Marichromatium purpuratum 984: one gene and its partners. The protein of the gene in region 1 interacts with the protein of each later gene in a pairwise test. Links are inferred from orthologs where the notes say so. Each region holds a gene or a part of one and is shown in the gene's direction. Other genes may lie near its edges.

What was found. The genes of interacting proteins can lie anywhere in the genome.
Region 2: the proteins of MARPU_RS16350 (region 1) and ftsA interact in binary tests that used the Escherichia coli proteins (3 or more experiments, as listed by UniProt). The link is inferred for Marichromatium purpuratum 984 from one-to-one orthologs.
Region 3: the proteins of MARPU_RS16350 (region 1) and ftsZ interact in binary tests that used the Escherichia coli proteins (3 or more experiments, as listed by UniProt). The link is inferred for Marichromatium purpuratum 984 from one-to-one orthologs.

What each region holds. Positions count from the first base shown.
Region 1 is NZ_CP007031.1:3,759,044-3,763,101, forward strand. Bases 591-3,544 are described here. They hold MARPU_RS16350 (rod shape-determining protein), read left to right. Parts: upstream 591-1,521; coding sequence 1,522-2,568; downstream 2,569-3,544. Other genes in these bases: gatC (Asp-tRNA(Asn)/Glu-tRNA(Gln) amidotransferase subunit GatC), read right to left, coding at 591-802; mreC (rod shape-determining protein MreC), read left to right, coding at 2,809-3,544. Also shown: Asp-tRNA(Asn)/Glu-tRNA(Gln) amidotransferase subunit GatA, read right to left, coding at 1-515; more of gatC, read right to left, coding at 515-590; more of mreC, read left to right, coding at 3,545-3,636; rod shape-determining protein MreD, read left to right, coding at 3,633-4,058. UniProt on the Escherichia coli protein: Forms membrane-associated dynamic filaments that are essential for cell shape determination. Acts by regulating cell wall synthesis and cell elongation, and thus cell shape.
Region 2 is NZ_CP007031.1:3,215,045-3,217,978, reverse strand. It holds ftsA (cell division protein FtsA), read left to right. Parts: upstream 1-816; coding sequence 817-2,052; downstream 2,053-2,934. Other genes in the region: ftsZ (cell division protein FtsZ), read left to right, coding at 2,266-2,934; MARPU_RS13950 (cell division protein FtsQ/DivIB), read left to right, coding at 10-810; MARPU_RS13955 (D-alanine--D-alanine ligase), read left to right, coding at 1-17. UniProt on the Escherichia coli protein: Essential cell division protein that assists in the assembly of the Z ring. May serve as the principal membrane anchor for the Z ring.
Region 3 is NZ_CP007031.1:3,213,631-3,216,483, reverse strand. It holds ftsZ (cell division protein FtsZ), read left to right. Parts: upstream 1-770; coding sequence 771-1,937; downstream 1,938-2,853. Other genes in the region: lpxC (UDP-3-O-acyl-N-acetylglucosamine deacetylase), read left to right, coding at 2,190-2,853; ftsA (cell division protein FtsA), read left to right, coding at 1-557. UniProt on the Escherichia coli protein: Essential cell division protein that forms a contractile ring structure (Z ring) at the future cell division site. The regulation of the ring assembly controls the timing and the location of cell division.

The sequences.
Region 1 (4,058 bases):
GTATCGGTGCCGGTGGCCGCCGCGCACAGACGCGCGGCCACCGCCGCGGCCGAGCCGCCGGAGGAGCCGCCCGGCACCCGCGAGGTGTCCCAGGGATTGGCGACGGGGCCGTAGTAGCTGGTCTCGTTGCTCGAGCCCATGGCGAACTCGTCCATGTTGGTCTTGCCGAGCATCACCGCGCCGGCGCCACCCAGACGTTCGACCACGGTCGCGTCATAGGGGGCGACGAAGTCGTCGAGCATGCGCGAGGCACAGCTGGTGCGCACTCCCTTGGTGCAGAAGATGTCCTTGTGCGCGATCGGGATACCGGTGAGCGGGCCGGCCTGGTCACGGGCGAGCGCCTCGTCGGCGCGCGCGGCGGCGGCGAGCGCGGCCTCGGCATCGACGGTGATGAAGCTGTTGAGCTGGGGGTCGAGCCGCGCGATGCGGTCGAGATAGTGACGGGTCAGCTCGGTGCTGGAGTACTTGCGCAGCCGCAGATCGGCGGCCAGTTCTGCGATCGACTTGTTCTGCATTATTCGATGACCTTCGGAACCAGATAGAGCCCGCCCTCGCTCAGCGGCGCGCCGGCTTGGTACTCGGCGCGACGATCCGGCTCGGTGGCCTGATCGGGCCGCAGCCGTTGGGCCATGTGCAACGGGTGCGCCATGGGCTCGACGTCGTCGGTGTTCACCGAGTCCATCTGGGCCACGAGATCGAGAATATTGGAGAGTTCGGCGGCGTAGCGCTCGGTCTGATCCGGGCTGATCGCCAGGCGCGCGAGGTGCGCGATCTTTTCGACGTCGGAACGATCCAGTGACATGTCCGTCCTGCTGGGCCTACAAAAATGGGGAGTCAAAATAGCATAGCGGCCGTGGGCGGTGGAACCAGCGACCAGCGACCAGCGACCAGCGACCAGCGACCAGCGACCAGCGACCAGCGACCAGGGGATTGAACCGCAAAGCCGCAAAGCCGCAAAGCACGTGAAGTGCATGGTGTGTGATGTCGGCGTGAGACCACAGGCGGCGCAGGTCCGCAACCACTGGCGGCTGATCGCTGGCGGCTGGCAGCTTATTCCCTGCACGCGAAGTGCATGGTGTGTGATGTCGGCGTGAGACCACAGGCGGCGCAGGTCCGCAACCACTGGCGGCTGATCGCTGGCGGCTGGCGGCTTATTCCCTGCACGCGAAGGGCATGGTGTGTGATGTCGGCGTGAGACCACAGGCGGCGCGGATCCGCAACCACTGGCGGCTGATCGCTGGCGGCTGGCGGCTTATTCCCTGCACGCGAAGTGCATGGTGTGTGATGTCGGCGTGAGGCCACAGGCGGCGCGGGTCCGCACCCACTGGCGGCTGATCGCTGGCGGCTGGCGGCTTATTCCCTTCGCGGTTCAATCCCCTGGTCGCTGGCGCCGCTGCCTTGCCCATCCCTGATTGCATTGCTAGATTAGCCGTCCTGTTTTTCAAGGATTCCCTCAGCGGACATCGATACCGGACGCCTGCGGGACCCGGCGCTCCTCTCTTCCTCCAAGGTAAGTATCTGATGGTATTCAGACGCATTCGCGGGATATTCTCCAACGATCTGTCGATCGACCTGGGGACCGCCAACACCCTCATCTTTGCCCGCGGACGTGGCATCGTGCTCAACGAGCCCTCGGTGGTCGCGATCCGCCATGATCGCGCTACCGGCGGCAAATCGGTCGCGGCAGTGGGCGAGGAGGCGAAGCTGATGCTCGGACGGACCCCACAGAGCATCACCGCGGTGCGGCCGATGAAGGACGGCGTGATCGCCGACTTCACCGTCACCGAGAAGATGCTGCAGTACTTCATCCACAAGGTGCACGAGTCGCGCCTGATCAGCCCCAGCCCGCGAGTATTGATCTGCGTGCCCTGCGGCTCGACCCAGGTGGAGCGTCGCGCGATCCGCGAATCGGCCGCCGGCGCCGGCGCGCGCGAGGTCTTCCTGATCGAGGAGCCGATGTCGGCGGCGATCGGCGCCGGCCTGCCGGTGCACGAGCCCCACGGCTGCATGGTCATCGACATCGGCGGCGGCACCTCGGAAGTGGCGGTGATCTCGCTCAACGGCATCGTCTACTCCGCCTCGGTGCGCATCGGCGGCGACACCTTCGACGACGCCATCGTCAACTATGTCCGGCGCAACTACGGCACCCTGATCGGCGAGACCACCGCCGAGCGCATCAAGCACACCATCGGCTCGGCCTACCCCGGCAACGAGATGCTGGAGATGGAGGTCAAGGGCCGCAATCTCGCCGAGGGCGTGCCGCGCAGCTTCACCCTCAACAGCAACGAGATCCTCGAGGCGCTGCAGGAGCCGATCTCGGGCATCGTCGGTGCGGTCAAGATGGCCCTGGAGCAGACCCCGCCGGAACTCGGCGCCGATGTCGCCGAGCGCGGCATCGTGCTCACCGGCGGCGGCTCGATGCTACGCGGCTTCGACCGGCTGATCGAGGAGGAGACCGGACTGCCGGTGGTGATGGCCGACGATCCGCTGACCTGCGTGGCGCGGGGCGGCGGCAAGGCGCTGGAGTTGATCGACGAGCGCGCCACCGGGCTGTTCTCGGTCGAGTAGCCCCCGCCGTCGCGGGGCCACCCCGACACGAGCGGACTGGTCGCGCTCGGCACAATATCGGAAAATGACCCGCTCACGCCGTCCCTGATGCAGCAGGGGCGGAGGCCTGTCCACGGGGTTTGAACCACCCCGCACGACGCGGCAGACGCGCTCTCCCCCAATCCAGTCATTGCCGAGGAGCCGACCATCAAACCCCTGTTCGTCCGCGGCCCATCCCCACTGCTCAGGATGATCGTGGCGGTGATTCTGTCCCTCGGGCTGATCATCGCCGACCACCACTACGATCATCTCGGCACGGTACGCTCGGCGCTCTCGCTGGCGGCCTATCCGCTGCACTACGTCGTCGACCTTCCGGCGCACATGATGCGTGACACCCAGGGGCGTCTCACCAACGCCGCCGAGCTGCGCGCGCGCAACGCCGCACTGCATCGCGAGAACCTGACCCTCAAGGCTAGGCTGCAGCAATTCGAGGCACTCGAGGCTGAGAACATGCGGCTGCGCGACCTGCTCGGCTCCTCGTTCAGCGTCGGCGAACGGGTGCTGATCGCCGAGATCATGTCGCTCGACATCGCGCCCTACCGGCAACAGGTGATGATCAACAAGGGCTCGCGCTCGGGGCTGTTCGTCGGCCAGCCGGTGCTCGACGCCAACGCGGTGATGGGCCAGGTCATCCAGACCAACCCCTTCACCTCTACCGTGTTGCTGATCACCGACGCCGAGCACGCACTGCCGGTGGAGATCAATCGCAACGGTCTGCGCTCGGTGGCCGCCGGCACCGGCCTGAGCCAGGAGCTGCAGTTGCTGCACATCCCCAAGAACGCCGACGTGCGCGTCGGCGATCTGCTGGTGACCTCGGGGATGGGCGAGCGCTTCCCGCCGGGCTACCCGGTCGCCCGTATCAAGACCGTACGCCACGACCCGGACAACCCCTTCATCACCGTGCTCGCCGAACCCACGGCCGCACTCGATCGCAGCCGTGAGGTGTTACTGGTCTGGACCATGGACCCGGCGCTGCAACAGCAGGCACTCTCCGACACCCAGGGCACGGAGGCCCGCCCCAGACCATGAGCGAGACCAGGCCACGCGGCGGCTGGCTGATCGGCCTCAGCCTGTTCGTCGCCTTCGCCCTCAGCATCCTGCCGATGCCGCTGCCGGCCGAGGCGCTGCGCCCGCAGTGGGTGGCGATGGTGGTGGTGTTCTGGTGTCTGCACACCCCCGAGCGGATCGGCGTCTTCTCGGCCTTCGCCAGCGGGGTGGCGCTCGACGTGATCTCGGGCACCCTGCTCGGCCAGCATGCGCTCACCCTGTCGCTGCTCGCCTATCTGGTCGTCGAGCTGCACCAGCGCATCCGCATCTTCCCGATGTGGCAGCAGACCCTGTTCGTCTGGGTGCTGTTGCTCGCCGAACGGCTGCTCACCCTATGGGTGCTCGGTGCCACCGGACAACCGATGCCGGCGCTGAGCTACTGGGCCCCGACCTTCCTCGGACTG
Region 2 (2,934 bases), 540 kb from region 1 along the record:
GTTTCGACCGTGGCTGAACGACGCCGTCGCGGGGCTACCAGGAAGCGTCCGCTGTTGCAGCGGCTGGGGCGCTCGCGTTGGCGCGGGCTGCTCGGGGTGGTGCTGCTGCTGGCGATGCCGCTCGGGGCTTGGCGGTTTATCCAGGAGGAGCCGGGGTTGTTGCCGGTGCGGGTGATCGAGGTCGAGGGCGAGCTGCATCATCACTCCTCGGCGTTGCTCAGCCAGACCCTGACCGAGCGACTCGATGGCGGCATCCTGACCGCCAACCTGGTCGAACTCAAGCGCGCGGCCGAGTCGCTGGCCTGGGTCGGTCATGCCAGTCTGCGTCGGGTGTGGCCCGATCGGCTGCTGGTGCTGGTCGAGGAGCATCGGCCGATCGCGCGCTGGAACGACGATGGTCTGGTGACCGCCGAGGGGGTGGTGTTCCGACCGCGCGCCGCGACCCTGCCGGCGGGATTGCCGGTGCTCGTGGGCGAGGAGGCGCGCGCCGCCGAGCTGGCGAGTCGCTATCAGGACTGGCGCGACCGACTGATGCTGGTCGGCCATCTGATCCAGACCCTGGCGGTCGATCCGCGCGGCGATTGGCGCATCGAGCTGGTGATGGGTACCGAGCTGCGGCTCGGGTCCGAGCAGGTCGAGGAGCGTCTCGCCCGCTTCATCGCCAACGCCCCGCAGCTCGAGGCGGTTGGACAATTGTTGGTCGTGGATCTGCGCTACAGCAACGGGTTCGCCGTGCGCTGGGCGGATGAGAGACAGGCGCAGGTCCGCGCGAACTCGGGTCGCCCGGAGTGGCCCGACAATCGAGGATAGAACCGGATGTCGCGACGTAACGACAAGAATCTTTTGGTGGGCCTGGACATCGGCACCTCCAAAGTCGCCGCCCTGATCGGCGAACTCAAGGATGATGATCAGATCGAGATCATCGGCATCGGCGCCCACCCCTCGCGCGGACTCAAGCGCGGGGTGGTGGTCGACATCGAGTCGACGGTGCAGTCGATCCAGCGCGCGGTGGAAGAGGCCGAGCTGATGGCCGGCTGCGAGATCCACTCGGTGCACGCCGGGATCGCCGGCAGCCATGTGCGCAGCTTCAACTCCGACGGTGTCGCCAAGGTCAACGAGGGTGAGGTCACCCAGGCCGATGTCGATCAGGTGATCGACTCGGCGCGTGCGGTGGCGATCCCGGCCGACCAGAAGACCCTGCACATCCTGCCGCAGGAATTCATCATCGACGAGCAGGGCGGGGTGCGCGAGCCGATCGGCATGTGCGGGGTGCGCCTCGAGGCCAAGGTGCACATCGTCACCGGCGCGGCGAGCGCGGCGCAGAACCTCACCCGCTGCATCGGCCGCTGCGGGCTCGATGTCGACGACCTGGTGCTCTCGCAGCTGAGTTCGAGCTACTCGGTGCTCGGCGAGGACGAGAAGGAACTCGGCGTCTGTCTGGTCGACATCGGTGCCGGCACCACCGATATGGCGGTGTTCACCAATGGCGCCATCCGCCACACCTCGGTGATCCCGATCGCCGGCGACCAGGTCACCAACGACATCGCCGTGGCGCTGCGCACGCCCACCCAATACGCCGAGCAGATCAAGGTCGAGCATGCCTGCGCGCTCGCTCAGCTCGCCGCCGACAGCGAGGCGATCGAGGTGCCGAGCATCGGTGACCGACCGCCACGCCGGCTCTCGCGCCAGATGCTCGCCGAGGTCGCCGAGCCGCGCTACGAAGAGCTGCTGACCCTGCTGAAGAACGAGCTGCGGCGCAGCGGGCTGGAGGAGGTGGTCGCCGGCGGCGTGGTGCTCACCGGCGGCGGGGCCAAGATGGAGGGACTGGTCGAGCTGGCCGAGTCGGTGTTCGACATGCCGGTGCGTCTCGGTGTGCCGCAGCACGTCGTCGGCATGTCCGAGGTGGTCGACAACCCGGCCTATGCGACCGGGGTGGGACTGCTGATGTATGCGCGCCAGCACCGCTTCGCCCGTGCTCCCGAGATGGCCGAGGGGCCGGGGCTGCAAGGGATGTGGTCGCGCATGCGCGGCTGGTTCCAGGGCACGTTCTAGAGGGACGGTGCCGCTGCTCCGGTCGTTCCGGGGCGGTGGTGTCGGCAGGGCGGTGTCGCGAGCGATGCCGTAGTCAGGATGGACCGCGGCCTGCGGTCTCAGAGGCCCCGGTGTCCAGAGGACGTCGGGGATGTCGGGGGGCGGTGTCGCCTGGAGCGCGGCGCCGACGAGGTTTCAGGTTTTTGCGCACTGCAACAAGAGAGGAGATTTCACATGTTCGAACTGATGGACACCCATAGCCAGAACGCGGTCATCAAGGTTATCGGCGTCGGTGGCGGTGGCGGCAACGCGGTCAACCACATGGTCGCCTCGACCATCGAGGGGGTCGACTTCATCTGCGCCAACACCGATGCTCAGGCGCTGAAGAACTCCAACGTCAAGACCATCCTGCAGCTCGGCGCCGGTATCACCAAGGGACTGGGCGCGGGCGCCGACCCCGAGGTCGGACAGAGTGCCGCGATGGAGGATCGCGATCGCATCCAGGATGCGCTCGAGGGCGCCGACATGGTCTTCATCACCGCGGGCATGGGCGGTGGTACCGGTACCGGCGCCGCGCCGGTGGTCGCCCAGGTCGCCAAGGAGCTGGGGATCCTCACCGTCGCCGTGGTCACCAAGCCCTTCCCCTTCGAGGGCGTCAAGCGCAGCCGCGTGGCCGAGGAGGGGATCGCCGAGTTGGCCACCAACGTCGATTCGCTGATCACCATTCCCAACGAGAAGCTGCTGGCGGTGCTCGGCAAGGAGATGAGCCTGCTCGACGCCTTCCGCGCGGCCAACGACGTGCTGCTCAACGCCACTCAGGGCATCGCCGAGCTGATCACCCGCCCGGGACTGATCAACGTCGACTTCGCCGATGTCAAGACGGTGATGTCGACGATGGGCGTG
Region 3 (2,853 bases), 550 kb from region 1 along the record:
GCCACACCTCGGTGATCCCGATCGCCGGCGACCAGGTCACCAACGACATCGCCGTGGCGCTGCGCACGCCCACCCAATACGCCGAGCAGATCAAGGTCGAGCATGCCTGCGCGCTCGCTCAGCTCGCCGCCGACAGCGAGGCGATCGAGGTGCCGAGCATCGGTGACCGACCGCCACGCCGGCTCTCGCGCCAGATGCTCGCCGAGGTCGCCGAGCCGCGCTACGAAGAGCTGCTGACCCTGCTGAAGAACGAGCTGCGGCGCAGCGGGCTGGAGGAGGTGGTCGCCGGCGGCGTGGTGCTCACCGGCGGCGGGGCCAAGATGGAGGGACTGGTCGAGCTGGCCGAGTCGGTGTTCGACATGCCGGTGCGTCTCGGTGTGCCGCAGCACGTCGTCGGCATGTCCGAGGTGGTCGACAACCCGGCCTATGCGACCGGGGTGGGACTGCTGATGTATGCGCGCCAGCACCGCTTCGCCCGTGCTCCCGAGATGGCCGAGGGGCCGGGGCTGCAAGGGATGTGGTCGCGCATGCGCGGCTGGTTCCAGGGCACGTTCTAGAGGGACGGTGCCGCTGCTCCGGTCGTTCCGGGGCGGTGGTGTCGGCAGGGCGGTGTCGCGAGCGATGCCGTAGTCAGGATGGACCGCGGCCTGCGGTCTCAGAGGCCCCGGTGTCCAGAGGACGTCGGGGATGTCGGGGGGCGGTGTCGCCTGGAGCGCGGCGCCGACGAGGTTTCAGGTTTTTGCGCACTGCAACAAGAGAGGAGATTTCACATGTTCGAACTGATGGACACCCATAGCCAGAACGCGGTCATCAAGGTTATCGGCGTCGGTGGCGGTGGCGGCAACGCGGTCAACCACATGGTCGCCTCGACCATCGAGGGGGTCGACTTCATCTGCGCCAACACCGATGCTCAGGCGCTGAAGAACTCCAACGTCAAGACCATCCTGCAGCTCGGCGCCGGTATCACCAAGGGACTGGGCGCGGGCGCCGACCCCGAGGTCGGACAGAGTGCCGCGATGGAGGATCGCGATCGCATCCAGGATGCGCTCGAGGGCGCCGACATGGTCTTCATCACCGCGGGCATGGGCGGTGGTACCGGTACCGGCGCCGCGCCGGTGGTCGCCCAGGTCGCCAAGGAGCTGGGGATCCTCACCGTCGCCGTGGTCACCAAGCCCTTCCCCTTCGAGGGCGTCAAGCGCAGCCGCGTGGCCGAGGAGGGGATCGCCGAGTTGGCCACCAACGTCGATTCGCTGATCACCATTCCCAACGAGAAGCTGCTGGCGGTGCTCGGCAAGGAGATGAGCCTGCTCGACGCCTTCCGCGCGGCCAACGACGTGCTGCTCAACGCCACTCAGGGCATCGCCGAGCTGATCACCCGCCCGGGACTGATCAACGTCGACTTCGCCGATGTCAAGACGGTGATGTCGACGATGGGCGTGGCGATGATGGGGACCGGTGCGGCCCAGGGCGAGAATCGTGCCCGCGAGGCAGCCGAGGCGGCGATCCGCAGCCCGCTGCTCGAGGACATCGATCTCGCCGGCGCCAAGGGCATCCTGGTCAACATCACCGCGGGGATGAGCCTCACCATCGGTGAGTTCGACGAGGTCGGCAGCACGGTGCGCGAGTTCGCCGACGACGAGGCCACCGTGGTGGTCGGGACCGTGGTCGACCCCGAACTTGAGGACGAGCTGCGAGTGACCGTGGTCGCCACCGGGCTCGGCGGTAATCGCGTCAAGGTCCGCCGTCCCGGGCTGCAGGAGCCGGCGATGCGTCTGGTCAGCGGTGACGGGGGTGAGAGCGCGCCCGACTATCGCGAACTCGATCGCCGTCCGGCGGTTGCGCGCAAGGCGGGTGCTCAGGCGGCGTCCGAGTCGGTCGGGGAGAGCGACCTGGATTATCTCGACATCCCCGCCTTCTTGCGTCGTCAGGCTGATTGATCAGGGGTTTCCCTGTATCTGAAAGACGTTTGAAAACAGGGGCGTCGTGTCTTGTTGCGTGCGAAACTTGATAAATCTTCGGGAAAACCCTAAGCTATCCGAAACCGCACCCGTCGTGATGACGCGCGTGCACATGAATCGAGCACAGGATGAGCGGCGTGGGGCCGGTTGAGCCGGTCCCGCGCTGGACTCGACCGGCAACCGGCAGGGATCGCCGTCGGCCGCCGTGGATAGCGAGGGGTAACCCGGGCGATGATCAAGCAACGCACCTTGAAGACCGTGATCCAGACCACCGGCGTGGGGCTTCACACCGGTGAGAAGGTCGCGCTCACCCTGCGCCCGGCCGCTCCGGATACCGGTATCGTGTTCCGGCGGGTGGATCTCGACACCCCGGTCGAGATCCAGGCCACGCCCTTCAACGTCGGCGACACCCGGCTCTCCACCACCCTGGTGCGCGACGACGTGCGGGTTTCCACCGTCGAGCACCTGCTCGCCGCCTTCGCCGGCTTCGGTATCGACAACGCCTATGTCGATCTCGGTGCCGCCGAAGTGCCGATCATGGACGGCAGCGCCGCGCCCTTCGTGTTCCTTATCCAGTCTGCCGGTGTCGAGGAGCAGCCTAGGGCCAAGCGCTTCATCCGCATCAAGCGCCCGATCGAGGTGCGTGATGGCGACAAGTACGCACGCTTTACGCCCTATCACGGCTTCCGGGTCGATTTTTCCATCGATTTCGACCATCCGGCCTTCCACGCTCGGGTCAATCGCGCCAGCATCGACCTCTCGACCCACTCCTTCGTGCGCGAGGTCAGCCGGGCCCGGACCTTCGGCTTTCTCAAGGAGATCGAGGCGCTGCGCCAGCAGAACCTCGCCCTCGGCGGTAGCCTCGACAATGCCGTGGTGGTCGATGAGTATCGGG